DNA from 2 places in the Streptomyces sp. NPDC093225 genome. Region 2 is predicted to be linked to the other one. Evidence: riboswitches for the same ligand, from Rfam matches in the RefSeq annotation. Region 2 holds a riboswitch; the other holds the start of a gene.
What was found. Region 2 has a riboswitch for glycine ahead of gcvP (aminomethyl-transferring glycine dehydrogenase). Riboswitches for the same ligand answer to the same signal wherever they lie in the genome.
Positions count from the first base shown of each region.

Region 1: another riboswitch for glycine. It lies ahead of gcvT (glycine cleavage system aminomethyltransferase GcvT); the one in region 2 lies ahead of gcvP (aminomethyl-transferring glycine dehydrogenase).

Region 1 covers NZ_JBIVNX010000026.1:65,209-80,233, reverse strand. The annotation lists gene ACIQCH_RS23250 (thioesterase family protein) at 58-912, opposite strand; gene ACIQCH_RS23245 (MFS transporter) at 939-2,213, opposite strand; gene ACIQCH_RS23240 (trimeric intracellular cation channel family protein) at 2,329-2,991, opposite strand; gene ACIQCH_RS23235 (ABC transporter ATP-binding protein) at 3,112-4,263, opposite strand; gene ACIQCH_RS23230 (ABC transporter ATP-binding protein) at 4,269-5,354, opposite strand; gene ACIQCH_RS23225 (ABC transporter permease) at 5,390-6,391, opposite strand; gene ACIQCH_RS23220 (ABC transporter substrate-binding protein) at 6,512-8,272, opposite strand; gene ACIQCH_RS23215 (ABC transporter permease) at 8,321-9,310, opposite strand; gene ACIQCH_RS23210 (enhanced serine sensitivity protein SseB C-terminal domain-containing protein) at 9,988-10,728, opposite strand; gene ACIQCH_RS23205 (enhanced serine sensitivity protein SseB) at 10,814-11,572, opposite strand; gene ACIQCH_RS23200 (AAA family ATPase) at 11,969-12,721, opposite strand; glycine riboswitch at 13,010-13,122, shown strand; gene gcvT (glycine cleavage system aminomethyltransferase GcvT) at 13,333-14,448, shown strand; gene gcvH (glycine cleavage system protein GcvH) at 14,540-14,917, shown strand; gene glyA (serine hydroxymethyltransferase) at 14,940-15,025, shown strand, end outside.
Region 2 covers NZ_JBIVNX010000012.1:170,321-185,345, reverse strand. The annotation lists gene ACIQCH_RS14425 (sugar phosphate nucleotidyltransferase) at 80-2,578, shown strand; gene ACIQCH_RS14420 (DUF881 domain-containing protein) at 2,687-3,580, shown strand; gene ACIQCH_RS14415 (small basic family protein) at 3,577-3,909, shown strand; gene ACIQCH_RS14410 (DUF881 domain-containing protein) at 3,915-4,910, shown strand; gene ACIQCH_RS14405 (FHA domain-containing protein) at 4,996-5,934, shown strand; gene ACIQCH_RS14400 (MerR family transcriptional regulator) at 6,008-6,775, shown strand; gene ACIQCH_RS14395 (bifunctional nuclease family protein) at 6,861-7,334, shown strand; gene ACIQCH_RS14390 (MerR family transcriptional regulator) at 7,576-8,214, shown strand; gene ACIQCH_RS14385 (DNA polymerase IV) at 8,313-9,935, shown strand; gene ACIQCH_RS14380 (PRC-barrel domain-containing protein) at 10,006-10,386, opposite strand; glycine riboswitch at 10,500-10,598, shown strand; gene gcvP (aminomethyl-transferring glycine dehydrogenase) at 10,787-13,672, shown strand; gene ACIQCH_RS14370 (DUF5999 family protein) at 13,802-14,008, opposite strand; gene ACIQCH_RS14365 (hypothetical protein) at 14,298-14,897, opposite strand.

The sequences.
Region 1 (15,025 bases), on a different contig from region 2:
GTCAGAACGTGCACATGGCGGCCGGTGCCGGGAGTGGCATCCGTCGGCAAACCGGGGTCAGGACGTGCGGGGGGCGCGGGCGAGCTGGCGGGACTGGGCGACCAGGCGGCCGGCGGAGTCCCAGACCTCGGCGTCCTCCTCGAGGAAGCCGCCCGCCAGGTTCCGCGTGGTGATGGCGACCCGGACCGGGCCGGGGGCCGGCCGGCAGCGGACGTGGGTGGTGAGCTCGACCGTCGGCGCCCAGCCGATCAGCCCGAGGTCGAACGCGGTCGGCGGCAGCGCGTCCACCGCCAGCAGCAGCGAGAGCGGGTCGGCGTCGCGGCCGTCGGCCAGGCCGAACCAGGCCCGCATCTCGCCCTTGCCGGACGGCGCGCCGAGCGCCCAGCCGGCGGTGGCCGGGTCGAGGCGCAGCGCGAGCCGGTCGACGATCGCCGAGCTGCCGGGGATGGGGGCCGGGCCGGCGTCCGCGGCGAAGCAGTCGTAGTAGTCGGGCATGGCGGGCGGCACCGCCGTGGTGCGGACGTCGTCGGGGAGCGCGTCGAGGTCGCCGTACGAGGCCAGGACACGGATGCGCTCGACCTCGGCGCCGTCGGCGTCGTACTGGAAGAGGGACGCCTGCCCCGTGGAGAGCGTGTTGCCGGAGCGGACCAGCTGGGTGCGGATCACCGCGGGGCCCGGCACCGAGGAGGTGAGGTAGTGGGCCGAGACGGTGAGGGGGTCCCGGTGCGGGAGCGCCTCGGAGAGGGCCCGGCCGACCAGGGCCAGCAGGTAGCCGCCGTTCACGGCGCTGATGATCGTCCACCCGGCGGAGAGCTCGGCGTCGAAGACGCCCGGCTCGTCCGCGCGCGGGGTGACCCTGGTGTCCCGGTCGAACTCGCTGTCGCCGATGGTTGCCTGCGCTGCCTGTGCCATGGCCGGAAGTTTACCTCCGGTAGCTACTAAGCGGTAGCTTTTTCTTCCGTCGCCGGTTCCGGCCGCCCCGGGCGCTCGGCCCCGCCCCGCGACGACCCCCGCGCCAGGGCCCCCGCCACCACCAGCCCCGCCCCGGCCACCCCGACGAGCACCAGCCGCACGTCGGCCACCGCGGCCAGCCCGGCCCCGAGGGCGAGTGCCACCGCGTTGGGAGCGAAGAGCAGCGTGTTCGCGGTCGCCGCGGTACGCCCGAGTACGGCGTCCGGCGTCTCCCGCTGCACCGCGGTCAGGGCGGCGGTCAGCACCAGCGGCAGCCCGAGGCCGACGGCGGCGCTGCCGCACAGGGCCGCCGCGTCGTACGGCAGGGCCCGGACCCCCGCGCCCAGCGCGAACAGGGCGGCGCCCGACGCGGCGCAGGCCCGCTCCGGCAGTCGCCGCAGCAGCGGTCCGGCGGCGAGCCCGGCGGCCACCGAGCCGGCGCCCTGGACGGCGTACAGCACGCCCACGTACGCGGGCGCCCGCCCCAGGAGCCGGTCGGCGACGGCGTAGATCGCGGCGCCGTTCAGCCCGGCGAGCAGCATGACGGCCGAACCGGCGAGCACCAACGGCCTCAGGACCGGCGAGTCCCACAGGACGCGGGCGCCGGCGGTGAACCCGCCCGGTCCGCGACGGCCGTCCGCCTCCCGCCGGCCGGGGACGCGCGGCCCCTCCGCGGCGGCGGGCAGCCTCAGGAGTGCGAACATCAGGGCCGCGACGGCGAACGTCGCCGCGTCGAGCAGGGCCACGGCCCCGCCGCCGAAGCGGGCGCACAGCCCGGCGCCGGCCAGCGGGGCGACGAGCTTCATGGCCTCCGCGGCCGTCATGCGCAGCCCGTTGAAGTGCCCGCGCAGCCCGGGGTCCACGGTCCGGGCGACCAGGGCCGCCTCCGCCGCGTCGTGGACCGTGCCCGCGGCCCCGTAGACCAGGAGGACGGCGAAGACGAGCCACACCTCCCGCTCCGAATCGACCAGCAGCAGGAGCGGCAGCAGCGCCGCCATCACGAGGCCGACCGCGACCAGCAGGGGCCGCCGGGGCAGCCGGTCGGCCAGGGCGCCCAGCGCCGGGCCGGCCAGGACCGGCGCCCAGAGGGCGAAGGACGTGAGCGCCGCGAGGGCGTCCGAGCCGGTCAGCGTCTTCACCCAGATGCCCGCCGCCAGCCACAGGGCGGCGGTGCCGAAGTCGGACACCAGCGTGCCGGAGAGGTAGAGCCGGGCGTTGCGGTCCCGCAGGACCGTCCTCGTCGTTCCGATGCCTTTGGTCACGGGGCCAGCGTGGGAGGTGAGGTGGATCCCGGGCATCGGGCGGCCGCCCTACGTCCGCCCGCGACGGATGCCCCGGTCCCGCCCCGGGGGGCCTTACGGACGGCTCCGGGAGGCCTTACGGCTCCGAGTCCTCCGCCACCGCCGAGCGGCGGTTCCAGGCGCGCGGCGCGAGCCAGTGGTAGCGCATGGCGACCAGCCGGAAGCCGAAGGCGGTGATCACGGCGATCGAGCTGGTCACGCCGTTGAGCACGTCGAAGGACAGGAACACCGCGGTCAGCGCGGCACCCACGATGGCCGGTACGGCGTACATCTCGCGGTCGCGCAGCAGTGAGGGCACCTCGTTGGCGAGCACGTCGCGCAGCACACCGCCGCCGACGGCCGTCGCGAGGCCGAGCGCGGCGGACTGGGTGAGGCCGAGTCCGTACTCGTACGCCTTGGTCGTCCCGGTGACGCAGAACAGGCCGAGGCCCGCCGCGTCGAGCACGTTGATCGACCGGTTGATCCGGGCCACCTCGGGGTGCAGGAAGAACACGATCGCGGCGGCGACGAGCGGCGTGACGAAGTAGCCGAAGTCCGTGAACGCGGCCGGGGGCACCGCTCCGATGATCAGGTCGCGGAACAGCCCGCCGCCCAGGGCGGTGACCTCGGCCAGCATCGCGATGCCGAAGACGTCGAAGTTCTTGCGCACCGCGAGGAGCGCGCCCGCGAGGGCGAAGACGAAGATGCCGACCAGGTCGAGGGAGTGGAGGGCGGTCGGGGTGAACAGGTTGTGCAGCACCGAAACATTGTGCAGTCAGAATCGGTCGCAAACGGTCACGGGCGGGCCGGGGAGAACCCCGACCCGCCCGCGACGGGTACTTCTCGACCTCGGTCGTCGGCCTTCTCGGCCGCTACGACCTCAGCCGTCGGTCTTCTCGACCGGCGACCCCGACGCGTCCGCCGGACCGCCCTCGGGCAGGGCCGCGTCCCCCGGCGCCTGGTCCGGCGCGTTCTCGGGGTGGTGGCACGCGACCTGGTGACCGGTCTTGAGCGCCAGCAGCGGCGGCTCCGCGGTCTTGCAGATCTGCGTCGCCTTCCAGCACCGCGTGTGGAAGCGGCAGCCGCTCGGCGGCGAGATCGGCGAGGGCACGTCGCCCTTGAGCAGGATGCGCCCGGAGTTCTGACCGCGCCGCTTCGGGTCCGGCACCGGTACGGCCGACAGCAGGGCCTTGGTGTACGGGTGCATCGGGGAGTCGTAGAGCGACGTGCGGTCCGCCAGCTCGACGATCTTGCCGAGGTACATCACGGCGATGCGGTCCGAGACGTGCCGGATGACCGACAGGTCGTGCGCGATGATCACGTACGTGAGCCCGAGCTCGTCCTGGAGGTCGTCCAGCAGGTTGACCACCTGGGCCTGGATCGACACGTCGAGCGCCGAGACCGGCTCGTCCGCCACCACGAGCTTCGGCTTGAGCGCGAGCGCGCGGGCGATGCCGATGCGCTGGCGCTGGCCGCCGGAGAACTCGTGCGGGTAGCGGTTGTAGTGCTCGGGGTTGAGGCCCACCAGCGACAGCAGCCGCTGGACCTCGGCCTTCAGGCCGCCCTCGGGCTCGACGCCCTGCAGCTTGAAGGGGGCGCTGATGATGGTGCCGACCGTGTGGCGCGGGTTCAGCGAGCCGTACGGGTCCTGGAAGATCATCTGCACGTCGCGGCGCATCGGGCGCATGGCCGAGACGCCGAGGTGCGTGATGTCCTTGCCCTCGAACTCGACCTTGCCGCCGGTGGGCTCCAGCAGCCGGGTGATCAGCCGGCCCATGGTCGACTTGCCGCAGCCGGACTCGCCGACCACGCCGAGGGTCTCACCGGGGTAGACCTCGAAGTCGATGCCGTCGACGGCCTTGACCGCACCGACCTGGCGGCGCAGCAGCCCCTTGTTGATGGGGAAGTGCTTGGTCAGGCCGGAGACCCGCAGGAGCGGCTCGGGGGAGCCGGTGGCCTGCGCGGGGACGAGGGGCCCCTTCTTGGCCGCGGCGTCCTTCTTCTCGACGTCGGCCGCGTCCGTCTTCTTCATGTCGGTCACAGCTTCGGCGCAATCTCTTCGGTCCAGATCCGGGTCCGCTCCTCCTGCGACATGTGGCAGGCGGACCAGTGCTTGCCCCCGCCATCCGTCAGTTCGGGCCGCACGGTGCGGGTGATCCCGTCCTTGGGGATGTCGGCGTACGGGCAGCGCGGGTTGAAGGCGCAGCCGCTCGGGAGGTTGATCAGGCTCGGCGGCGAGCCCTTGACCGGGATGAGGCGCTCGGTCTGCTCCCGGTCCACGCGCGGCATGGAGCCGAGCAGGCCCCAGGTGTACGGGTGCCTGGGCTCGTAGAAGACCTTCTCGGCCGAGCCGCGCTCGACGCACCGGCCGCCGTACATCACGAGGATGTCGTCGGCCATCTCGGCGACCACGCCGAGGTCGTGCGTGATCATGATGACCGCGGAGCCGAACTCCTTCTGCAGGTCCCGGATCAGGTCGAGGATCTGCGCCTGGACGGTCACGTCGAGGGCGGTGGTCGGCTCGTCCGCGATGAGCAGCTCGGGGTTGTTGACCAGACCCATGGCGATCATGGCGCGCTGGCGCATGCCGCCGGAGAACTCGTGCGGGTACGCGTCCACGCGCTTGCCCGGCTCGGGGATGCCGACCCGGTCGAGCATCTCGATCGCGCGCTTGCGCGCGGTCTTCTTGTCGACGGAGTTGTGGGTGCGATACGCCTCGACGATCTGGTGGCCGACCGAGTAGTACGGGTGCATCGCCGACAGCGGGTCCTGGAAGACCATGGCCATCTTCTGGCCGCGCAGCCGGCGGACGTCGTCGGCGTCGGCGCGGATCAGCTCCTGGCCGTCCAGCCAGATCTCGCCCTCGATCTTCGGGCGGTTGCGGCTGTGGCCGGTGCGGTGCAGGCCCATGATCGCCAGCGAGCTGACCGACTTGCCGGAGCCGGACTCGCCCACGATGCCGAGGGTCTTGCCGCGCTCCAGGTCGAAGCTGACGCCGTCGACGGACTTGACCAGGCCGTCGTCGGTCGGGAAGTGCACCTTGAGGTTGCGCACCGAGAGGAAGGCCTCGGGCCGCGGGCCGGACTGCTCGGGGATCCCGACCGGACCGGTGGCGGTCCCCACGGCGGGGGCGCCTTCGTCGTGCTGGTTGGTCTCGGTCACGTCAGCCTCACGCGCGGGTCGACGACGGAGTACAGGATGTCCACGATCAGGTTCGCCATGACGACGAAGAAGGCCGCGATGAGGGTGACGCCCATGATGACGGGCAGGTCACCGGCGCCGATGGCGCCGACCGCGGCGGTGCCGAGGCCCTGGAAGTTGAACGTCGTCTCGGTGAGCACGGCGCCGCCGAGGAGGCCGCCGAGGTCGAGGCCGACGAGGGTGATGACGGGCGTCAGGGTGGAACGCAGGGCGTGCTTGCCGATGACCACGTTCTCCTTGAGGCCCTTCGCGCGGGCCGTGCGGATGTAGTCCTCGCCGAGGACCTCCAGCATGGTCGCGCGGGTGATCCGGGCGTAGGTCGCGGCGAAGAGGAACGCCAGCGTCACCCACGGGAGGATCATGCTGTTGAACCAGGCCGCCGGATCCTCCGCCAGTGGTGCGTAGTTGCTGGCGTCCAGCCACTCCAGGGAGTAGACGAACACCGAGGTGGCCAGCAGGCCGGTGAAGTAGATCGGGAGCGAGACGCCGGCCAGGGCCGTGATCATCGTCGCCCGATCCCAGATGGTGCCTCTTCGTAGCGCCGAGACGACGCCGGTGAAGACGCCGCCGAAGACCCAGAGGACCACGGCGCCGCTGGCGAGGGAGAGCGTGACCGGGATGCGGTCGAGCATCATCTCCCAGACCGGCTGCTCCGCCTTGAAGGAGTAGCCGAAGCAGGGGGCCGGGCAGTGCGTGACGTCCGTGCCCTGGTTGTAGTCACGGCCGGCGACGATGCCCTTGAGGAACAGTCCGTACTGCTCGGGGATGGACTTGTCGAAGCCCATCTTCACGCGGATGCCCTGAAGAGCGGTTTCGTTGGTCTCCCGACCGGCGTACATGAGCGCCGGGTCGCTGCCGGTGAGTTTCGGCACCGCGAAGAAGATGCCGAAGGTGACCGCGGAGACCACCAGCAGCGTTGCGACGACGTTGAACAGCCGCCGGATGAGGTAGACGAGCACTGCAGTCGGCCGCCTGGGCGGGCGGCTGCCGCCCCTTGTGGGGACGGCAGCCGCCGCCTGCGGCCTTCACCTGCCCTTCGAACTAGCGCATGTGGGGTGAAGGCACATGTCCTGCTGCTGTTACTTTTCGACGCCCACGGTGGCGAGGTCGATCTTGCCCATCGAGTCGTTGAAGTAGACGTTCGTCAGGCGGGGGTTGTGGTACACGAAGGCCTTGTCGAAGTTGATCGGCAGGTAGAGCGCCTTCTCCATGACCTTCTTGTTGATGTCCGTGTAGAACGGAGCGGCGGCCTCGGGGGTCGCGGCGTCAGCGGCCTTGTCGAACAGGCCGTTGATCTCCGTGTCGTTGATCATCGTGTAGTTGTTGTTGCCGTTCGGCAGGATGAACGAGCCGTCGACCAGCGGCTGCAGGAAGCCCGAGCCGGAGTTGTAGTCGGCGCCCCAGCCCATGACGATGATGCCGTAGCCCTTCTTCTTCACGTTCTCGGGCGAGCCGATCGTGGAGGAGGAGAGCTTGCCGTCGTACTGGTCGATGGCGGCGTCGATGCCGACCTTCTTCAGCGCGGCCTGCAGGGACTCGGCGGTCTTGACCTCGGCGGCGCGGTTGTTGCGGACCGCGATCGTGGTCTTGAAGCCGTTCGGCTGGCCGCACTTGGCCAGGGCCTCCTTGGCCTTCGCCTCCTGCGGCTTGCCGCCGGTCAGGCCGTACGGGTCGTACGACTTGTCGGCGCCGGGGATGCCGGGCGGCAGCATGTTCGCGCCGAGGTCGCCCGAGGTCGGGCCGCCGCGGCCGGTCTGCAGCGAGGTCGGGTCGGCCGCGTAGATGACGGCCTTGCGGCACTCGATGTTGTCGAACGGCTTGACCGTCTGCGGGAAGGCGAAGTAGCGGATGTAGCCCGTGAACGGGTTGTCCGCGTTCTTCTTCAGCTTCGGGTCCTGGAGGATCTTGATGCGGGCCGCGGTCTGCACGCCGGTGCCGTCGACCGCGAGGTCGATGTCACCGTTGAGCAGGCGCTGGTCCATGTCCTCCGGGTTGGTGGTCACCGTGAAGGAGACCTTGTCCGGCAGACCCTTGCGGATCGTGTCGGTCTTCGGGTCCCAGTTCGGGTTGCGCTCGAAGGTGGCGCCCTTGCCCGCGGTGAAGGAGGTCACCTTGTACGGGCCGGTGGCGACCGGCTGGTTGGTGTACTTGGCGCCGGTGTCCTTGGCGGCCGGGACCGGGGAGGAGGACGGCATCGCCAGCAGGTAGGAGAAGTCCGAGTTGGGCTTCGCCAGGTTGAAGACGATGGTCTTGTCGTCCGGGGTCTGGACGGACTTCAGACCCATCTTGTTGGGGTCCTTGTCCTTGTAGGGACCCGTGTACTTCTGGCCCTGGTCGAGGATGTCGATCAGGTACGTCGGGCCGCCGGACAGGACGTCCTGGGCGAAGACGCGCTCGATGCCGTACTTGATGTCCTTCGAGGTGATCGGCGTGCCGTCCTCGAACTTCACGCCGTCCTTGAGCTTCAGCGTGTAGGTCTTGCCGCCGTTGCTCAGGACCGGCAGGGCCTCGGCGAGGTCCGGGACGAGCTTGGTGCCCGCGGCGCCCGGCTTGCTGTCGTACGCGAGCAGCTGGCGGATGTACATGCGCTGCATGTTCCAGACGAAGCCGTAGTAGGCGCGCGCCGGGTCGAGGTAGTCGACGTCCTGGGGCGACCAGAGCTTGAGCTCGCCGCCCTTCTTGTCGGACACGTTGACCATGCCCTTGGTCGCGGCGTTGAACGCGGCACCCGCGTTGTCCTTGCCGTTGTCGCCGTCCTTGCCGCCGCCGCACGCGGTGGCGGTGAGGGACAGGGCGGCCGCCACGGCGGCGATCGCGACTGCCTGCTTTCTGCGGATCACGGTGTTCCAACCTCCAGGAATGGATTCAGGTGAATCAGGTGAAACGGTTCAGCTGCCCTTGGGGTCGAGTGCGTCACGCAGCCCGTCCCCGAAGAGGTTGAACGCAAGGACGGTAAGGAAGATCGCGAGACCGGGGACCACCATGTACATGGGGTCCGCCTGGTACGTGCTGATGGCGTCGGAGAGCATCTTTCCCCAGGAAGCGGTGGGGGGCTTGACGCCGGCGCCCAGGAAGCTGAGGGCGGCCTCGGTGAGGATGTTCGTGGGGATGATCAGCGTCGTGTAGACGAGGATCGGGGCCACCAGGTTCGGCAGCATCTCCTTGAAGAGGATGTAGCCGCGGCCCGCACCCAGGGAGCGGGCGGCCTCGACGTACTCGCGCTCGCGCAGCGAGATGGTCTGGCCGCGCACGATGCGGCCGATGTACGGCCAGCCGAAGAAGCCGATGACCACGATCAGGACGCCCATGCGCACGCCGGTGCCGCTCAGGCCCCACAGCTCGTTGGGGACCACGGAGACCAGGGCGATGGTGAACAGCAGCTGCGGGAAGGCCAGCAGCAGGTCCATCACGCGGCTGATGACCGCGTCCACCCAACCGCCGAGGAAGCCGGCCAGGGCGCCCAGGATCGAGCCGATGACCACGGAGACGAAGGCCGCGAGGAAGGCCACCAGGAGCGAGATGCGGGAGCCGTACACGATCCGGCTGAAGACGTCCCGGCCGTTGATGGGCTCGACGCCGAGCAGGTAGTCCGAACTGATGCCGCCCCAGTCCCCCTTGGGGATGCTCAGGTCGGGATCGATGAGGTCCTCGTGGAACTCGTTCGGCGGGTGGCCCAGCAGACTCACGATCTGCGGGGCGAAGATGGCGACCAGGATCAGGGCGATCACGATGAACCCGCCGGTGAGCGCGATCTTGTCGCGCTTGAGGCGCATCCACGCGATCTTGCCGGGCGAACGACCCTCGATGGCCTTGGCAGGGACTTCGGCGGCGACGGCGGCTATCTCGTCCGCGGCTGTGTCGTGCAGTGGTGCCGTCATCGTTTTAGGGGACCCCTCTCGGCCGACGGGTGGCCGGCCCATGCCCGCCGCTGTAGCGGCTTGGTTCACATCGGTGTCGCGGTGTCGCTGGTGGAGCGAGTGCTCGGATTTGCGTTGCTGTGCGTGCGGTGCTTTGCCCTGTGGCCGACGTGGCGGCCGGGGCGGTGGTGCTCGGCAGTGCTGTGCGATGCGGTGCGGGTGCGCGTGGTTGGCCGGAAACAAGTGGCTGACGTGCACGTGAAGAGTCGGTGGCCGGGGGGCCGGTCAGCTCTTCGTGGGGGGGAGTCTTCAACGGCGCCGCGATCACCCGCCAGACCCGGCAGGGATGTGATGCGCAACCGTGATGTGGCTTGATGTCTTCCGTTATCCGGACCGGGCGCGCGGCTCAGCGGTTCAACACCACCCGTACCACGCGGATCGGACATCGGGCCCAACTACCTCTTGATGAGCAGTTCTTGGGCGGATGCATCGGGGCAGGTCGGACATACGACAAAGGCCGCACCGAAGCGGGTCGGTGCGGCCGATGGGACGGTCGTCTCGGATTTCGGACGAGGGGTGGGGGCGCGGGAGCGCGGGGCGGGGGCGCTCGGGGACTGGGTGGGGCGCGGGCGCGGGGTGGGGGCGCTCGTGAGCGCCTGTACGCGGAACTCGGGCCGGCGCGCGGGTCAGTACGCGGGTCAGTACGCCGGGGCGTGCGCCTCGCGGTCGTAGAAAGGTCGCGCCTGGGCGCGCAGCCACATCGCGACCGGGTCGTGCTCGTCGGCGAGCGCGACCGTCGAGACGGGCAGTCCGTCCGGTACGGCCGGGACCGCGTGCCGCATCATCGCGCGCACCGACTCGACGGCCGGGGCCGACGAGTCGTACAGCTCCAGCCCGATGGCCAGGTACGGCGTCCCGAGCGCGGGCTGCACCCAGGCCCGGCGCAGCGAGCGGACCGCGGTGGTGCGGTGCGCGTGCTGGGTGAGCAGCGCGTAGAACTGCGGCAGCTCGATGGCGGGTTCGGAGATCCGCAGCGGTCCGGCCGGCATCCGGTCCAGCCCCGTCGCGATCCGGCGCAGGTCGGCCCACGGGATGCCGAGGCCGCCGCCCGGAGCGTGCGGATTGAGCCAGATGCCCCATCGGTCCGGATAGAGGGTGCGGGCCACCTCCCAGCCGGACACGACCTCGTAGGCCCGGTTCCACCCGCTCGCCGCGAGCTCCTCCGGGGAGGTCACGCAGGGCACGTAGTGGACGCCGTCCACCTCCATGGCGCCGTACTGGGCGTCCGGAGAACCGGGCTGCCCGTGCCAGAGCAGCATCCAGAGCCGGCCCTCGGCGAGGGCCAGCAGCAGCGTCTCGTAGCTGTCGTAGCGCCCGGGCGTCACCTGGCGCAGCATGTGCTCGACCTGACCCGCCGCGGCCGTGCCTGACGCACTCACCCGGATACCCCTCTTCGTCCGCCCGTTCGTCACGCGAATCCGGCCGCGCGCGTGCGGCCGGGAAATGAAACCAGCTTACGGCCGACTAGGGCACGTAGAACGGCCGCACGCGCTGCAGCATGAAGTCGCCGACCGGGTCCTGCGCCACGTCGAGCAGCAGCAGGTTCACCGGCCAGGGCGGACTGACCCGGGCCAGGGCCCGTCCGAGGGCCTCCATGGGCGCGTTGCTGTCGGCGAGTTCCCAGTTCAGGAACTGCACGCCGACGAACATCACCGGCTCGCCGCCCTCGATGCTGGCCAGGCAGCGGCGGGCCGAGGCGACCACGCCGGTGGCCCGGAACTCGTCCGCCGCGACGGTCAGGAAGTCGACCGGGTCCTCCTGCCAGTCCGGCTCGAAGAGCCGGACCCGGCCGCCCGTGGCGGGGCCGTCGAGGGCGGTGCGGCCGGTCCGGCACAGTTCGGCCACCGCGGTGGGCGGCAGGGGCACGCCGATCGCGGCGTCGGGGTTGACGGCGATGCCGAGCTGCGGGGGGAGGCCGCGGGCGAACTCCACGGCCGGGGCGACGGCGCACGCCATCCGGTCGCCGGCGCCGCGGGCGAACTGCGCCTGCGAGGTGTACACCGGCACGTACGGGGCGCCGTCGAGCTCCAGCGTGGGCAGGTCGAGGCCCGGGCTGTCGGGTCCGCCGCCCTCGGGGAGCGGGATCCAGACCTGGCTGCGGCCGAGCACCTCGAGGATGCGGCCGCCGGCCGCGGGGTTGCCGAGGGAGGCGGCGAGGGTCTCCTCGAGCTCGTTCGCGGGCCAGCCGTCACCGGCGGTCTCGTAGCCCTGCGTGCCGTACATGTCCACCCTGCCGGTTCCTCTCCCCCGCGCGTGCGCTGCCGCCGACCCTACCGCCGGGGGCGGACAGCGCCTACGCCACACCCCGGGTGGGGGGTGGGGGGTGAGGGCGTTGGGAAGGGGGTGGAGGTGGGGGTGGCGTGGCTTCGGGGCCGTCCCGTGGTGTGTGGGTCCCCTCGGTGCTTGACCCGGTACGGCCTGCAGGCCCTGCGGCAGGCCCACCCCTGGGGCTTCGGGGCTTCGCCCTGGCCTTCGGCCACCCCTGGCCCGGGCCTGCCTCCGGACCAGCCTGCCCGACCGGCTCAAGCGCCTCCCCCACACACCACGGGACGGCGCTCTCTCGACTTCGTGGGCCCGGGGCTTCGGCTGACCGGTGGGCCGTGGGGGTGGGTCTCCGGACTATCCGGCGGGCCCGGGTCGGGGGGCGGGCGCCGTGAAGGACAGGGAGGTGAGGCGGGTGGCGGCCCGGCGGTCCAGGAGGGTGACGGAGGCGCAGCCGGGCGGCGGGGTGCCCTGCTCCGCGGCGGACAGGAGGCGGGCGACCGTGCGGCGGTGCCGGGTGAAGGCGTAGCCCGTGACGCCGCGGCCGCGTGCCAGCTGCCCGGACAGCGCCTCCTCGGGGCTCGCGTCGAGCAGGACCAGGTGCAGGGAGCGGCCGCGGCGCCGGGCGGCCCGTGCCAGGCTCCGGCGCACCCACGGCTGCGATCCGCAGTCGTGGACGACCACGCTCTCGCCGGAGCGCAGCACCCGCCACAGCCCCGCGTAGTGCGCGATGCGGACCAGCGGGCGGTAGCCCGCGTACGGCAGCCGGGCGGGCATCCGGCGCTGCCAGCGCTCCCGGGCGTCCTGCGAGTCGACGACCCGGCCGGGGGCGGTCCTCTTGATCAGGGTGGACTTGCCGCCGCCGGGGAGCCCGGAGACCACCACCAGGTCGCCGGCCGCGAACTCCAGCCGCTCCGGGCCGGGCGACTCGTCCTCCCGCCCCCGCAGGTCGGTCACCCACGGGGCGCCCTGCCGTAGGGCGGGGTCCACCGCCCGGACGGTGGTGGCGAGCCGCAGGCGGGCCGGCCGGGCGTCCGGGGCCCCCGGCCCGTCCGGAGCCCCGCGGCGCCGGCGGCGCGGCTGGGTCGGGACCGCGCCCCCGCCGGGCACGAGGTCCTGGGCACCCCCGAGGGGCACGGGGACGGGCAGGCCGCCGGGCCCGGTCGGTGCCGGCCCCGCGGTTCCAGTCACCGCTCCGAAGATCCGCACAGTGCTCGCCTCCCCCAGTCGGGTCACGCAGGTCACATGCCCGTCGAGTGTAAAGAGACGGTAATGCCCCCCTCCGTGGTTCCGGTATCCCCGGTCGTTTCGTCCCGCCCTCCGACCGCTTTCGGGCCCGACCCCCCGTTCGTCGCAAACGCGTGCAATGATGTGCGCGCAAACTGCATACCGGCCGCTTGAATCCGCGCGGGAGAGTTCCGGGCACGCCCTCGGTCGAGGGCGGCGTACCGGACGCCGAAGGAGCAAGACCCTCCCTTGAATCTCTCAGGCCCAGTTACCGCGCGGGCGAGGCACATCTGAAAAGCGGGCACGACGGTCCACCACCGCCGGCTCCACCCAAGGTGCAAGTCACCTCCGCAACCCGGCGCGTAGCCGTTCGTACGCGCGTGCGGTCGTGACGAACCTCTCAGGTTCCGATGACAGATGGGGAGGAATGTCCTTCAGCTGCTGGAGGATCGTCCTTCAGTCACTCACGCGGGCCTGCCCTGGGAGCCACCCCTATGACGAACACCCCCCGTCTGACCGCCCTCGACGCCGTGCACCGCTCCCTCGGTGCCACGATGACCGACTTCGCGGGCTGGGACATGCCGCTGCGGTACGCCAGCGAGCGCGACGAGCACAACGCGGTGCGCACCAAGGCCGGCCTGTTCGACCTCTCCCACATGGGTGAGATCACCGTCCTCGGCCCCGAGGCCGTGAAGGTCCTCGACTACGCCCTGGTCGGCAACATCTCCACCGTCGGCGTCGGCCGCGCCCGCTACACGATGATCTGCCAGGAGGACGGCGGCATCCTCGACGACCTGATCGTCTACCGCCTCGGCGAGACGGAGTACATGGTCGTCGCCAACGCCTCCAACGCCCAGGTCGTCCTCGACGCCCTCACCGAGCGCGCCGCCGGCTTCGACGCCGAGGTCCGCGACGACCGCGACGCGTACGCGCTGATCGCCGTGCAGGGCCCGACCTCCCCCGGCATCGTGAAGTCCCTGACGGACGCCGATCTGGACAACCTGAAGTACTACGCGGGCCTGCCCGGCACCGTCGCCGGTGTCCCGGCCCTGATCGCCCGCACCGGCTACACCGGCGAGGACGGCTTCGAGCTCTTCGTGAAGCCCGAGCACGCCGTCGAGCTGTGGGAGGCCCTGACCAAGGCCGGCGAGGCCGCGGGCCTGGTGCCGGCCGGCCTGTCCTGCCGCGACACGCTGCGCCTGGAGGCGGGCATGCCGCTGTACGGGCACGAGCTGACGACGTCGCTGACCCCGTTCGACGCGGGCCTCGGCCGGGTCGTGAAGTTCGAGAAGGAGGGCGACTTCGTGGGCCGCGCCGCCCTCGAGGCCGCCGCCGAGCGCGCCGCCACCAACCCGCCGCGCAAGCTGGTCGGCCTGATCGCCGAGGGCCGCCGCGTCCCGCGCGCCGGCTTCCCGGTCGTCGCCGCCGGCGAGGTCATCGGCGAGGTCACCTCGGGCGCCCCGTCCCCGACGCTGGGCAAGCCGATCGCGATGGCGTACGTCGACGCGGCGCACGCGGAGCCCGGCACCTCCGGCGTCGGCGTGGACATTCGCGGTACGCATGAGGCGTACGAGGTCGTGGCGCTGCCGTTCTACAAGCGGCAGAAGTGACGGTTCCCGCCCCGGGATCCTCGTCACCGCTCGTCTCAGACTCCAAGACATCCGTTCATCAGCAGTACCCCGCATCCAGGAGAATCAGGTCATGAGCAACCCCCAGCAGCTGCGTTACAGCAAGGAGCACGAGTGGCTGTCGGCCGCCGTGGACGGCGTCGCGACGGTCGGCATCACGGAGTTCGCGGCCAACGCGCTCGGTGACGTCGTCTACGCCCAGCTCCCCGAGGTCGGCGACACGGTGACCGCGGGCGAGACCTGCGGCGAGCTCGAGTCCACGAAGTCCGTCAGCGACCTGTACTCCCCCGTCACCGGTGAGGTCGTCGAGGCCAACCAGGACGTCGTCGACGACCCGGCCCTGGTCAACACCGCCCCGTTCGAGGGTGGCTGGCTGTTCAAGGTCCGCGTCGCCGAGGAGCCCGCCGACCTGCTCTCCGCCGACGAGTACACCGCCTTCAACGCCGGCTGACCCCACACGCGAGGGATCCACGATGTCGCTTCTGAACACCCCGCTCCACGAGCTGGACCCGGACGTCGCCGCCGCCGTCGACGCCGAGCTCCACCGCCAGCAGTCCAC
Region 2 (15,025 bases):
AGTGGAACCCGTGGGGCTGTCCGTCCGGGTGGGGTGTGATCGGCGGGACCGTCGTCTCATCAAGGAGGACCCTTCCGACATGAAGGCCGTCGTGATGGCCGGTGGCGAGGGCACACGCCTTCGCCCCATGACCTCGAGCATGCCCAAGCCGCTCCTGCCCGTGGCCAACAGGCCGATCATGGAGCACGTACTGAGGCTGCTCAAGCGCCACGGGCTCACTGAGACCGTCGTGACCGTCCAGTTCCTCGCCTCGCTCGTCAAGAATTACTTCGGCGACGGCGAGGAGCTCGGAATGGAGCTCACGTACGCCCACGAGGAGAAGCCGCTCGGCACCGCCGGGAGCGTGAAGAACGCCGAGGAAGCGCTGAAGGACGACGCTTTCCTGGTGATTTCCGGCGATGCCCTCACCGATTTCGACCTGACGGACCTCATCCGCTTCCACAAGGAAAAGGGCGCGCTGGTCACGGTGTGCCTCACGCGGGTGCCCAACCCCCTGGAATTCGGCATCACGATCGTCGACGAAGAGGGACAGGTCGAGCGGTTCCTGGAGAAGCCGACGTGGGGGCAGGTGTTCTCGGACACCGTCAACACCGGCATCTACGTGATGGAGCCCGAGGTCTTCGACTACGTCGACCCCGACGTGTCCGTCGACTGGTCCGGAGACGTCTTCCCCCAGCTCATGAAGGAAGGCCGGCCCATCTACGGCTACATCGCCGAGGGCTACTGGGAGGACGTCGGCACCCACGAGAGCTACGTGAAGGCCCAGGCCGACGTCCTGGAGGGGCGCGTCGAGGTCGAGATGGACGGCTTCGAGATCTCCCCGGGCGTGTGGATCGCCGAAGGCGCCGAGGTCCACCCCGACGCCGTGCTCCGCGGCCCGCTCTACATCGGCGACTACGCCAAGGTCGAGGCCGGCGCAGAGGTCCGCGAGCACACCGTCGTCGGCTCCAACGTGGTCGTCAAGAGCGGCGCGTTCCTGCACAAGACCGTGGTGCACGACAACGTGTACATCGGTCCGCACAGCAACCTCCGCGGCTGCGTGATCGGCAAGAACACCGACATCATGCGGGCCGCCCGCATCGAGGACGGCGCCGTCATCGGCGACGAGTGCCTGATCGGTGAGGAATCGATCGTTCAGGGCAACGTGCGGGTCTACCCCTTCAAGACCGTCGAGGCCGGCGCGTTCGTCAACACCTCGGTCATCTGGGAGTCCCGGGGCCAGGCGCACCTGTTCGGCGCCCGCGGAGTCTCCGGGATCATCAACGTCGAGATCACCCCGGAGCTCGCGGTCCGGCTCGCCGGCGCGTACGCGACCACCCTCAAGAAGGGCGCCACCGTCACCACGGCCCGCGACCACTCCCGCGGCGCCCGCGCGCTCAAACGCGCGGTGATCTCCGCGCTCCAGGCCAGCGCCATCGACGTGCGCGACCTGGAGAACGTACCGCTGCCCGTGGCCCGGCAGCAGACCGCCCGCGGCAGCGCCGGCGGCATCATGATCCGCACCACCCCGGGGGTGCCGGACTCCGTCGACATCATGTTCTTCGACGAGCGGGGCGCGGACCTCTCCGCGGGCGGCCAGCGCAAGCTCGACCGCGTGTACGCGCGCCAGGAGTACCGGCGGGCCTTCCCGGGCGAGATCGGCGACCTGCAGTTCCCGTCCAGCGTCTTCGACTCGTACACCGGCTCGCTGCTGCGCGGGGTGGACACCACGGGGATCGCCGAATCGAACCTGAAGGTCGTCGTCGACGCCTCCAACGGCAGCGCCGGCCTCGTCCTGCCCAGCCTGCTCGGCAGGCTCGGCGTCGACGCCCTCACCATCAACCCGGGCCTGGACGAGTCCCGGCCGACCGAGACCGCCGAGTCACGGCGGTCCGGGCTGGTCAGGCTCGGCGAGATCGTCGCGTCCGCGCGGGCGGCGTTCGGGGTCCGGTTCGACCCCGTCGGCGAGCGGATCTCGCTCGTGGACGAGCGCGGCCGGATCATCGAGGACGACCGGGCGCTGCTGGTGATGCTGGACCTGGTGGCCGCCGAGCGGCGCAGCGGCAGGGTCGCCCTGCCGGTGACCACGACCCGGATCGCCGAGCAGGTGGCGGCGTACCACGGTACCCAGGTCGAGTGGACCACCACCTCGCCGGACGACCTCACCAGGGTCGGGCGGGCCGAGACGACGATCTTCGGTGGTGACGGGAAGGGCGGTCTGATCGTCCCGGAGTTCAGCAGCGTCTTCGACGGCGCGGCCGCGTTCGTCCGGCTGATCGGGCTGGTCGCCCGTACCCAGCTCACCCTGAGCCAGATCGACGCCCGCATACCGCGAGCCCATGTCCTCAAGAGGGACCTGGCCACCCCGTGGGCGGTCAAGGGCCTGGTCATGCGCCGGGTCGTGGAGGCGGCAGGGGAGCGGGCCGTGGACACCACGGACGGCGTGCGGGTGGTGGAGGCCGACGGTCGGTGGGCGCTGGTGCTGCCGGACCCTGCCGAGGCCGTCACGCACCTGTGGGCCGAGGGCCCCGACGACGGATCGGCGCAGGCCCTGCTCGACGAGTGGACCGCGGTCGTGGAGGGCGCCGGACGCGACTGAGCCCCCGTACCCCCTACGGGGCGGGCCCCCGAGGGGCCGGGCCGGTGCACCCGCACCGTTCCGGCGCCTCGGGGGCCCATTCGGCGTAGGCCCGCGCGACGTGCGACGATGTGCCGCATGTCGCAGCCGCCCACCAACCGGAGCACGGCCCCCCGGCCCGCGCGTCCGGACGCCTCCATGTCGCTGCTGACGCACGTGATGGACCACAGCCTCGACGAGGGGTACGCCGAGGCGACCGCCCGGCGCGCCGAGGGCGGGACCGGCCTGCCGAGGACCCTGAAGGCGAAGCTCGGCCTGGCCGGCGGGCTCGTGCTCGCGGCGATGGTCGTCACCCTGGGGGCGGCCCAGGCCCGGATATCGGCCCCCGTGATCGCGAAGGAGCGCGAGGAGCTCATCAGCCGCGTCGAGCGGGCCACGGCCACGGCCGACGGCCTGGAGAACGACATCGAGCGGCTGCGGTCGGACGTCGCCGGTCGCCAGCGCCAGGCGCTCAAGGAGCACGGCGGCGACCAGGCCGACCTGGTGGCCCTGCTGTCGGGCGCCACGGAGGTGCACGGTCCCGGGCTGAAGCTGACGGTGGACGACGCCAAGGGCGCCTCGGACACCGCGGGGGGCGGGCCGCGCGAGAGCGCCGGGTTCTCCGACACCGGGCGCGTGCGCGACCGGGACATGCAGCGGATCGTCAACGGGCTGTGGCAGTCCGGTGCGGAGGCGGTGTCGATCAACGGGCAGCGGCTGACGGCACTCTCGGCCATCCGGGCCGCCGGTGACGCGATACTGGTCGACAACCGGCCGCTGGTGCCGCCGTACGAGGTGCTCGCGGTGGGGGACAGGAACCGGCTGAGCACGGACTTCCAGGACAGCGCCGACGGCCAGTACCTGCACGTGCTCCAGGAGAACTACGGCATCCGCTACAGCGTCTCCAAGGAGGGCGACGTACGGCTGCCGGCCGCGTCGAGCCTGATCGTTCGTACAGCAGAACCGAAGAAGGGTGCATCGTGATCGCGGTACTGGGCCTCGTGGTGGGAGTGGTGGTCGGACTTCTCGTCCGGCCCGAGGTGCCGGCCGTGGTCGAGCCCTATCTCCCCATCGCCGTCGTGGCGGCCCTCGACGCGGTGTTCGGCGGTCTGCGGGCGATGCTGGACGGGATCTTCGTCGACAAGGTCTTCGTGGTGTCGTTCCTGTCGAACGTCGTCGTGGCCGCGCTGATCGTCTTCCTCGGCGACAAGCTGGGCGTCGGCGCCCAACTGTCCACGGGCGTCGTGGTCGTCCTCGGCATCCGCATCTTCTCCAACGCGGCGGCCATCCGCCGGCACGTGTTCCGGGCGTGAGGCCGATGAGTACGCACAATCCCACTCCCGGCGACGAGCCGACGGGCGAGGGCGCCGCGCAGCCCGGGCCGCAGCCCCAGGACCGGCCGGAGCGGCCGGAGCGTCCTGAGCCGGCGTCGGCCCCGGGGGCCGCGCCCGAGCCGGGACCCGGCGCCGGGCCGCAGGCCCGTGACGCGGCCGGGCCGCAGGACGGACCGGAGGCCCGGGACGCCGCCGGCCCGCAGGACGGGCACCAGGACCGTGCGGGCGCCGCGCCGCAGGCCCCGGTCGAGGGCGGGCCGGAGCTCACCGGCCGGGCCCGGCTGGCGGCCGGCCTGTGGCCGCCGCGGATCACCCGTGCCCAACTCGTCGTCGCCCTGCTCCTGTTCGTCCTCGGCCTCGGTCTCGCGATCCAGGTACGGTCCAACAGCGAGTCGAGCGCGCTGCGCGGCGCCCGCCAGGAGGACCTCGTCCGGATCCTCGACGAGCTCGACGGCCGCACCAAGCGGCTGCAGGACGAGAAGCAGCGCCTGGAGGACCAGCGCAAGGAGCTGGAGAACAGCTCCGACCAGGCCGAGGAGGCCCGCAAGCAGACCGTCGAGAAGGAGCGCCAACTCGGCATCCTCGCGGGTACGGTCGCGGCCCAGGGGCCCGGCATCACGCTGCGGGTCGGGGACCCCAAGCAGCTCGTCGAGCCCGACATGCTGCTGGACGCGATCCAGGAGCTGCGTGCGGCCGGGGCGGAGGCGATCCAGGTGAACGGCGTCCGCGTGGTCGCCCATACGTACTTCTCGGAAGCGGAGGGTGGTGTCGCCGTCGACGGTAAGAAGATCACACAGCCCTACGAGTTCAAGGTGATCGGCAGGCCGCAGGACCTGGAGCCCGCGCTCAACATCCCCGGTGGCGTGATCCAGACACTGGAGAAGGAGCAGGCCACCGCGACGGTGGTGCGGTCGCCGAAGATCGTCGTCGACGCCTTGCGGGCAGCGAAGCAGCCTGACTACGCTCGGTCGTCATCGTGATGAGGTGGGGTGCTGTGTGGAGCGGCTCACGTGGGCGGATGCTTGCGGGGGGTCGACGCACCGAACGAGCGGTGCGTGGTGGAAACTGTCCGGTGGGTGCGGACGTTGTGAGAATGTCCGGGTCGGCAGGTGTGTGCGTTCAGGGTTCGTCCTGCCCCACGGGCGGGTCTGTTTCGGTCAAGGGGAATCGCCCGTGAAGTTGTTTGAGAAGTTGTTCGGCAAGAAGGCACGCGAGGACAGCGGTGCCAAGCACCGGGCCGCTCGGCCCGGTGATGCGGAGGAGCAGGGCGGTCGCCCGCTGTTCCGCGACGAGGTCGCGGGCCCCGGTGACACTGCGGGCGCCCCCGGCGCGTCGTCCGTTGACCCGGCCGGGTCGGGACGCATAGGTTTCGGTGAAGCGTCAACCTCAAGTGCGGGTGGAGGGTTTGCCCCCGATCCGTACGCCACTCAAACCCATGCCTCCGCGGGTCAGCCGCGGCGCGAGGAGCCGTCCATGTTGGTGTGCGGCAGGTGCGGGCACCGCAATGGCGAGGACAGCCGTTTCTGCTCGAACTGCGGTGCGCCGCTGCGGCCGGGCCTGACGCCGGAGCGCGCGTCGGAGACCACGTCGACGATCTCCATCTCGGGTCTGGAGGCCTACGAGGCGGAGGTGACCGGTCAGCCCACCGCGCCGTCGCTCTCGCCCGAGGCGCAGGCCGCGGTGGAGGCCCTGCCCCCGGGCTCGGCGCTCCTGATCGTCCGGCGCGGACCGAACTCGGGCAGCCGCTTCCTCCTGGACGGCGAGCTGACGACGGCGGGCCGGCACCCGCAGAGCGACATCTTCCTGGACGACGTCACCGTCTCCCGGCGGCATGTCGAGTTCCGGCGGAGCCCGGAGGGCGGCTTCACGGTCGCCGACGTCGGCAGCCTCAACGGCACGTACGTCAACCGGGAGCCGATCGACTCGGTCGCGCTCAACAACGGCGACGAGGTGCAGATCGGCAAGTACCGGCTGGTCTTCTACGCGTCCCAGCGAGGCATCTGACCGCCCCCAGGCTCAGCCTGGGGGGACCCCCACCCCCGGACCGCTGGTCCGGGGGTATCCCCAGGGAAGGTCCATGCTGCGTACACCGACGGGCGGTGCCGGAAACGGCACCGCCGGCTCGGTCGGGCGGCTGGTGAGCATCGGGACGGTGCTCAACCTGCTGCGCGACGAGTTCCCCGAAGTGACCATCTCCAAGATCCGCTTCCTGGAGGCGGAAGGGCTCGTCGAGCCCCACCGCACGCCCTCCGGCTACCGCAAGTTCAGCCCGCAGGACGTGGAGCGGCTGGCCCGCGTGCTGCGGCTGCAGCGCGACCACTACCTGCCCCTGAAGGTGATCCGCGAGCAGCTGGACGCCCTGGACCGGGGCGAGCAGGTGCGGATCCCGGCCCCCTCTCCGCAGGGGGACACGGTCGTCGACTCGGTCCTGGACCCGGTGCTCGGCGTCGTCGACGGCGGTGCCGACCGGCCCACGGTGGCCCGGGTCGGGCGGTCCGAGCTGCTGGCCGCCGCCGAGGTGGACGAGGTGCAGCTCGCGGAGTGGGAGTCGTACGGCCTGATCGCGGAGGCGGAGGGCGGCGGCTACGACGTCGAGGCGGTCACGGTGGCCCGCCTCGTCGCCGATCTCGGCCGGTTCGGCCTGGAGCCGCGGCACCTGAGGGCCATGAAGGCCGCCGCCGACCGCGAGGCGGGGCTGGTCGAACAGGTCGTCGCACCGCTGCGGCGGCACCGCAACCCGCAGACAAGGGCCCACGCCGAGGCGACCGTACGGGAGCTCGCGGGGCTTTCCGTACGCCTGCACGAGGCGCTCGTGCGCACGGCGCTCGGGGTGCGGCCGAACTGACCGCGGCCCGCGCCGCGGGGCGGGCCGGGCAGGTTCGGGGGAGCCCGACTACCCAAACCCGTCCGCCAGGTCCTAGGGTTGCTGTGTGAACGAGCTCGACGTTGTGGGTGTCCGGGTGGAAATGCCCTCCAACCAGCCGATCGTGCTCCTGCGCGAGGTGGGAGGCGACCGGTACCTTCCCATCTGGATCGGTCCCGGCGAGGCGACCGCGATCGCCTTCGCCCAGCAGGGGATGGCCCCTGCCCGGCCGCTGACCCACGACCTGTTCAAGGACGTGCTGGAGGCACTGGGCGAGGAGCTCAGCGAGGTGCGGATCACCGACCTGCGCGAGGGCGTCTTCTACGCGGAGCTCGTCTTCGCCAGCGGCGTGGAGGTCAGCGCCCGTCCCTCGGACGCGATAGCGCTCGCGCTGCGCACCGGGACGCCGATCTACGGCAGTGACGGCGTGCTGGACGACGCGGGCATCGCGATCCCGGACGAGCAGGAGGACGAGGTGGAGAAGTTCCGCGAGTTCCTCGACCAGATCTCGCCCGAGGACTTCGGCACCGGCAGTCAGTGAGGCGCGGGGCGTCGGTACGCTCCGTGCCGTCTGCCCCGTATTGTCCGTCCGGTTTCGACCGGTCCGGCTCGGCCCGTTCCCCGATGGTTTCCCAAGGCATTCGAGTAGCCTTTCCCCGCGAAGGGGTACGGGAAACCACTCTCAGGGTGATTATCACTCGGCGTGCCGAGTGTGGCGATCGTTGACGCACCCCGGGTGACTGCCTACCGTCGAGATGGCAGGTCAAGGACGGAGGGTCGGCGTGAGAACGAGCGGCGACGGTACGACCGGGGGCATCCCCGCGCGTAGTCCGGGGGAGAGCGGGCCGTACCCGCTCCACGGTGGTGTGATCGGTGCCGCCCGGCGGCAGCCGGAGCCCGCCGGTACGCCCGGCGCAGGGCCTTCCGAGGAGATCGGCTACCGGGGACCCACGGCCTGTGCCGCGGCCGGCATCACGTACCGGCAGCTCGACTACTGGGCCCGGACCGGGCTGGTGGAGCCGAGCGTGCGGCCCGCCTACGGCTCGGGCACCCAGCGCCTGTACAGCTTCCGCGACGTCGTCGTCCTGAAGATCGTCAAGCGCTTCCTGGACACCGGTGTGGCGCTGCAGAACATCCGTACGGCCGTCCAGCACCTGCGGGACCGGGGCTTCTCCGACCTGGAGCGGATGACGCTCATGAGCGACGGGGCCACGGTGTACGAGTGCACCTCCCCGGACGAGGTCGTGGACCTGCTCCAGGGCGGGCAGGGCATCTTCGGCATCGCCGTGGGCGTGGTGTGGCGGGACGTGGAGCACGCCCTGTCGCAACTGCACGGCGAGCGCGTGGACACCGGCGAGACGCTGGTCGGCCACAACCCGACCGACGAGCTGGCGCGGCGCCGCAACAGCAGGGCGGTCTGAGGGCGCCGCGGCGGGGGAGCGCCCCCGCCGCGCGAGAACCGGTTCGGCTCGGACGTGCGTGCGAGCCGTTGTCAGTGGCGTGAGGCAGCATCAGGGTCGTGAGAGCCGCGCCGACCATCCTGCACCTGGACATGGACGCCTTCTTCGCCGCCGCAGAGCAGGCGGCCAAGCCGAGCCTGCGCGGAAAGCCCGTGATCGTCGGCGGACTCGGCCCGCGCGGGGTGGTGGCGACCGCCTCCTACGAGGCGCGGCGGTTCGGGGTCCACTCGGCCATGCCGATGGCGCAGGCCCGGCGCCTGTGTCCGAACGGGGCCTACCTCGTGCCGCGCTTCTCCCTGTACCGAACCGTCAGCGAACAGGTGATGGAGCTGCTGCGCGGGCTGTCGCCCCTGGTGGAGCCGCTGAGCCTGGACGAGGCGTTCGTGGACCTGGAAGCCGGTGGGGCGGCCTTCGACGAGGCCTCGGCGCGCGCGGCCGGTCGGCGGCTGCGGGCGGACATCCGGGCGGTGACCGGGCTGAGCGGGTCGGTCGGGCTGGCCGGCTCCAAGATGCTGGCCAAGATCGCCTCTGAGGAGGCCAAGCCGGACGGCCTGGTGCTGATCCCCGTGGGCGCCGAGCGGGAGCTCCTGGCGCCGATGCCGGTCCGCACGCTGCCGGGCGTGGGTCCGGCCACCGGGGAGCACCTGCGCCGGGCCGGGATGACCACCATCGGCGAACTCGCCGAGGCCGGCGAGGACGAGCTCGTACGGCTGCTCGGGCGGGCGCACGGGGTGGGGCTGTACCGGATGGCCCTCGGCCGGGACGACCGGGCCGTGGTGGCCGAGCGGGACGCGAAGTCGGTCTCGGTCGAGGACACCTTCGACGTCGACCTGCACGACCGGGTCCGCATCCAGTACGAGGTCCAGCGGCTGGCCGACCGCTGCGTGCAGCGGCTGCGCGGCTCGGGGCACTCGGGACGCACGATCGTGCTGAAGGTGCGGAGGTTCGACTTCTCCACGCTGACGCGCTCGGAGACGCTGCGCGGGCCCACGGACGATCCGGCGGTGGTGCGGGAGGCCGCGGCGCGGCTGCTGGAGGCGGTGGACACGACGGGGGGCGTGCGGCTCCTCGGCGTGGGCGTGTCCGGCCTGGCGGACTACACCCAGGAGGACCTGTTCGCGCAGGCGGCGGGGGCGGAGTCCGCGGAGTCGGGTGCGTCCGGTGGCCCTGGTGGGTCCTACGGGCCCGGCGGGGCGGGTCCGGCCGGGGCGGCGGGGGCCGGTGGCGGCCCCGGCGGTGCCGAGGGGTCGGACGGGCCCGCTCGGCCGGACGGGGCCGGCGGGGGCGCCGGGGCCCTCGGCGCGGCCGAGGGTGGCGGCGCGGGGCGGCCCGGGGCGGAAGGGGCCCGTCCGGGCCCGCCGGCGGGTCCGGGAGCGCCGGGGAGCGAGGTCCCGGTGGCGGAGGCCGGGGGTGCGCCGGAGCGTCGCTGGGCCGCCGGCAGTGACGTCCGTCACGCGGTGTACGGGGCCGGGTGGGTGCAGGGCAGCGGGGTCGGCCGGGTGACCGTCCGCTTCGAGGAGCCGGGCTCGCGGGTGCCGGGGCGGGTGCGGACCTTCAGGGTCGACGACCCGGACCTGGAGCCCTCCGACCCGCTGCCGCTGGTCGATCCGGAAGCCGCCGCGCGGGCCGCGGCCGAGGCGGCCGCCCACGCGGCGACGTTCCGGGCGCCGGGTGCGGCGTAGGGCGGTCCCCGGCTCGGGTCCCCGGCCGGGGGCGGCGCGGGAGTCGTGCCGCCCGATCGTCGGCCGGGCGTCAGGAGCCGTTGTCGTTGGCCAGGTGGCCGAAGTCACGGTCCGGGGGCGGGGCGATCTCGCCGGGGAGTCGGACGTCCAGGCCGTAGTGGTGGTAGAGCTGGAGTTCCTGCTCCGGGGAGAGGTGGCGGCCGACGCCGAAGTCGGGGGCGTCCTTGATCAGGGAGCGGTCGAAGGGCACGCGGAGCGCGTCCCCGACGACTTCGCTGGGCTCCAGGGGGACGAAGGCGTCCCGCCCGAAGAGGCCGGTGCGCACGGCGGCCCACTCCGGTTCCCCGGTCGCGTCGTCGAGGTAGACCTCGTCGACCGTGCCGATCTTGGTGCCGTTGATGTCGAACGCCTTGCGGCCGATCAGGCTGCGCGGATCGATATCGGTCTGCACGGTCCCTCCACGTGGTCGCAACTGCTCCGTAATGACTACAAAAGTGCATATTCGGAGAGGGGGCCACTCGAGGGAGTCCCGGGAACCTCGCTGGTAGTCTGGTTTCCGGCTGCTGACCCCGCGCGGGAGAGTCCTCCGAGTGAGTTAGGCGGAGGCGCCGAAGGAGCAAATCCTCCCCGGAATCTCTCAGGCAGACGTACCGCACGGACGAGGCCACTCTGGAAAGCAGGGCGGGCGTCGGACGGTCACGATCCGGAACCCCTCCTCACCGACGGTGAAAGCCGGCGTGCCCTCGGGCCCGCCGGTGAAGCTCTCAGGTTGAGATGACAGAGGGGGAGGCCGTCCGGGTGCCCGCGCCGTGGTACCCCTCGCAGGTCGTCAGACCAGGAGGCCTCCGCCCATGACCGCCCCCCGTATCCCGCTCTCCCAGCTCGAGCGCGGCATCCCCTTCGAGCAGCGCCACATCGGCCCTGACTCCGAGGCCCAGGCCAAGATGCTCGCCCAGGTCGGCTACGGCTCGCTCGACGAGCTCACCGCGGCCGCGGTGCCCGACGTGATCAAGAGCGCGGAGGCCCTGAACCTCCCCGAGGCCCGCACCGAGGCCGAGGTGCTCGCCGAGCTGCGCTCCCTCGCCGCCCGCAACGAGGTCCTCGCCCCGATGATCGGCCTCGGCTACTACGGCACGTTCACCCCGCCGGTGATCCTGCGCAACGTCATGGAGAACCCGAGCTGGTACACGGCCTACACGCCGTACCAGCCCGAGATCTCCCAGGGCCGGCTCGAGGCCCTGATCAACTTCCAGACCGTGGTCGCCGACCTGACGGGCCTGCCGACCTCCGGCGCCTCCCTGCTCGACGAGGGCACCGCGGCCGCCGAGGCCATGTCCCTCTCGCGCCGCGTCGGCAAGGTCAAGAACGGCGTGTACGTCGTGGACGCCGACGCGCTGCCGCAGACCGTCGCCGTCATCGAGACCCGCGCCGAGCCGACCGGTGTCGAGGTCGTCGTCGCCGACCTGTCCGCGGGCATCCCGGCCGACATCGTCGAGCGCGGTGTCTTCGGCGTCCTGATCCAGTACCCGGGTGCCTCGGGTGCGGTCCGCGACATCAAGCCGGTCATCGACCAGGCCCACGAGCTCGGCGCGATCGTCACCGTCGCCGCCGACCTGCTCGCCCTGACCCTGCTGGCCTCGCCGGGCTCCCTCGGCGCGGACATCGCCGTCGGCACCACCCAGCGCTTCGGCGTGCCGATGGGCTTCGGCGGCCCGCACGCCGGCTACATGGCCGTCCAGGACAAGCACGCCCGCTCGCTGCCCGGCCGCCTCGTCGGCGTCTCGGTCGACGCGGACGGCAACAAGGCCTACCGCCTCGCCCTGCAGACCCGCGAGCAGCACATCCGCCGCGAGAAGGCCACCAGCAACATCTGCACCGCGCAGGTGCTGCTGGCCGTCATGGCCGGCATGTACGCCGTCTACCACGGCCCCGACGGCCTGAAGCAGATCGCGCAGCGGACCCACCGCTACGCCACCGTGCTGGCCGCCGGCCTGACGGCCGGCGGGGTCGAGCTGGTCCACGCCGCCTACTTCGACACGCTGACCGCCCGCGTCCCCGGCCGCGCCGCCGAGGTCGTCGCCGCGGCCCGCCGGGGCGGGGTCAACCTGCACCTCGTCGACGCGGACCACGTCTCGATCTCCTGCGACGAGACCACCCTGCGCGCCCACGTCGAGGCCGTCTGGGCCGCCTTCGGCGTCACCGCCGACATCGAGGCCCTCGACGCCTCCGCCGCGGACACGCTGCCCGAGGCGCTGCTGCGCACCGACGCGTACCTGACCCACCCGGTCTTCCACCAGCACCGCTCCGAGACCCAGATGCTGCGCTACCTGCGCAAGCTGGCGGACAAGGACTACGCGCTGGACCGCGGCATGATCCCGCTGGGCTCCTGCACCATGAAGCTCAACGCGACCACCGAGATGGAGTCGGTGACCTGGCCCGAGTTCGGCCAGCTCCACCCCTTCGCCCCGGTCGACCAGGTCCAGGGCTTCCTCACGCTCATCCACGAGCTGGAGGAACGTCTCTGCGAGGTCACCGGCTACGACAGCGTCTCGCTCCAGCCCAACGCCGGTTCCCAGGGCGAGCTGGCCGGCCTGCTGGCCGTCCGCGCCTACCACCGCGCCAACGGCGACGAGCAGCGCACCATCTGCCTCATCCCGTCCTCCGCGCACGGCACCAACGCCGCCTCCGCGGTCATGGCCGGCATGAAGGTGGTCGTCGTCAAGACCGCCGACGACGGTGAGGTCGACGCCGCCGACCTGCGCGCCAAGATCGAGCAGCACCGCGACGAGCTCGCCGTGCTGATGATCACCTACCCGTCCACGCACGGTGTGTTCGAGGAGCACGTCGCCGAGATCTGCGGCCTGGTGCACGACGCCGGCGGCCAGGTGTACGTCGACGGCGCCAACCTCAACGCCCTGGTCGGCCTCGCCAAGCCGGGCCACTTCGGCGGCGACGTCTCGCACCTGAACCTGCACAAGACCTTCTGCATCCCGCACGGCGGCGGCGGCCCGGGCGTCGGCCCGGTCGCGGTCCGGTCCCACCTGGCCCCGTACCTGCCGAACCACCCGCTGCAGCCCACCGCCGGTCCGGAGACCGGTGTCGGCCCGATCTCGGCCGCCCCGTGGGGCTCCGCCGGCATCCTGCCGATCTCGTGGTCGTACGTGCGCCTCATGGGCGGCGAGGGCCTCAAGCGCGCCACCCAGGTGGCGGTGCTCGGCGCCAACTACATCGCCAAGCGCCTGGAGCCGCACTACCCGGTGCTCTACACGGGTCCCGGCGACCTGGTCGCGCACGAGTGCATCATCGACCTGCGCCCGCTCTCCAAGGAGACCGGCGTCAGCGTCGACGACATCGCCAAGCGCCTGATCGACTACGGCTTCCACGCCCCGACCATGTCGTTCCCGGTCGCCGGCACGCTGATGATCGAGCCCACCGAGTCCGAGGACCTCGGCGAGATCGACCGCTTCTGCGACGCGATGATCTCCATCCGCGGCGAGATCGAGCGGGTCGCCGGCGGCGAGTGGCCGGCCGACGACAACCCGCTCCACAACGCCCCGCACACCGCGGCGGCGCTGGGCGGCGAGTGGAACCACCCGTACACCCGCGACGAGGCGGTCTTCCCGGCAGGCGTGACGGCCACCGAGAAGTACTGGCCGCCGGTGCGCCGCATCGACGGCGCCTTCGGCGACCGCAACCTGGTCTGCTCCTGCCCGCCCCTGGACGAGTACGACAACTGACCGGGTGACGGTCCGCACGGCTGACCGATAGTCGCGGAAGGGGCCGGTCCGGAGGAGTGATCCTCCGGACCGGCCCCTTCCGCGTGCCGTCGCGGGCCCGCTGCCGTGCCGGGCCCCCGCCCCGCCGCGTCAGGCCGCCTTGGCCACCTGGGTCGAGGCCAGCGGGCGGTGCGGTGCGATGATCTGGCCGTCCGGCAGCAGCTCACCGGTGTCCTCGAAGACGAGGACGCCGTTGCACAGCAGGCTCCACCCCTGCTCCGGGTGGTGCGCCACGGGCTGGGCGGCCTCCCGGTCGGCGGAGTCGGCTGAAGGGCAGGGTGGCTGGTGCTGGCACATGGATGCGTTCTTTCGCTGCGGAGTGGTGAGTGTCGTCCTGCGGCTGGAATCGGTGTTCATGGCCGCCCCCCGTCAATCGTTCGGTCAGTTCCCCAGTAGGGGTCTTCCCGCCAGAGCGGGAGCAGGACCCCAGTCTTGCCCCACGGCGGTCGGTCCGCAGGGATTTCCTGGCAGCTGTCCTCACTGATTGATGACGCATCACCCTTGCGGGCGGTTCAGCCCAACTACCCTGCCTCTTCGGATGGTTCGTGCCTGGCCGGGACGGACTAGTCCGAATGGCGCAGGCGGATCAGGCAGGAGTGGCCAGAACCGGTGGTGCGAGCCGATGAGTCAGTACGGGCAGGAGTTCGGACACCGGATGCGGACGGTACGCCGCGATCCCCGGCGGCGCCGGCGCGAGCGGAACCAGCAGGTCCGCGGCCGCCGGCAGACCCGCCGCCGGGTCCGCGCCCACGGCCCCGTGCAGCCACAACGTCAACATGTACAGCTCCGGAACGGACAGCAGTCGGGGCTGGTACGGGGCGCCCACCGACTCCGCCTGCCGCAGGGCGCGTTCGGTGGCGGCCACGTACGGGCCCTCGAAGAAGTGGGAGAAGGCCCACCCGTCGGGGGTGAGCCGGGTGTCCGCCGCGGCCACGTACCGGTCGCCGCCGCGGATCAGGAACCGCCAGCCCGTCAGCCGTGTGCGCGGCGGCCGCCCGCCGGAAGCCCGATGCGAGAGGTTCAGCCGGTCGAGCACGTGCACCGGCAGCGGGAGTTCGGGCGTGAGCGGGCCCTCGAAGGCGCGCAGGGCCGGCGTGTGCGCCTCGTGGACCGCGGTCGGGGAACCGAGTGCCGCGATAACGCTGCGCAGGGCGGCGGCGGGGGCCGTGGAAACATGCAGCGGCATGGTGGGGTCGCCTCTCGCAAGGAGGGAGGTGGAACGGGCAGGTGCGGACGGCGCTGTCGCATTCTGGGGCCAGAGGGGGGCAGTGGGGCAATGGCCGCGCGCCAACTCTCTGCCTCGTTTGCGGAGTT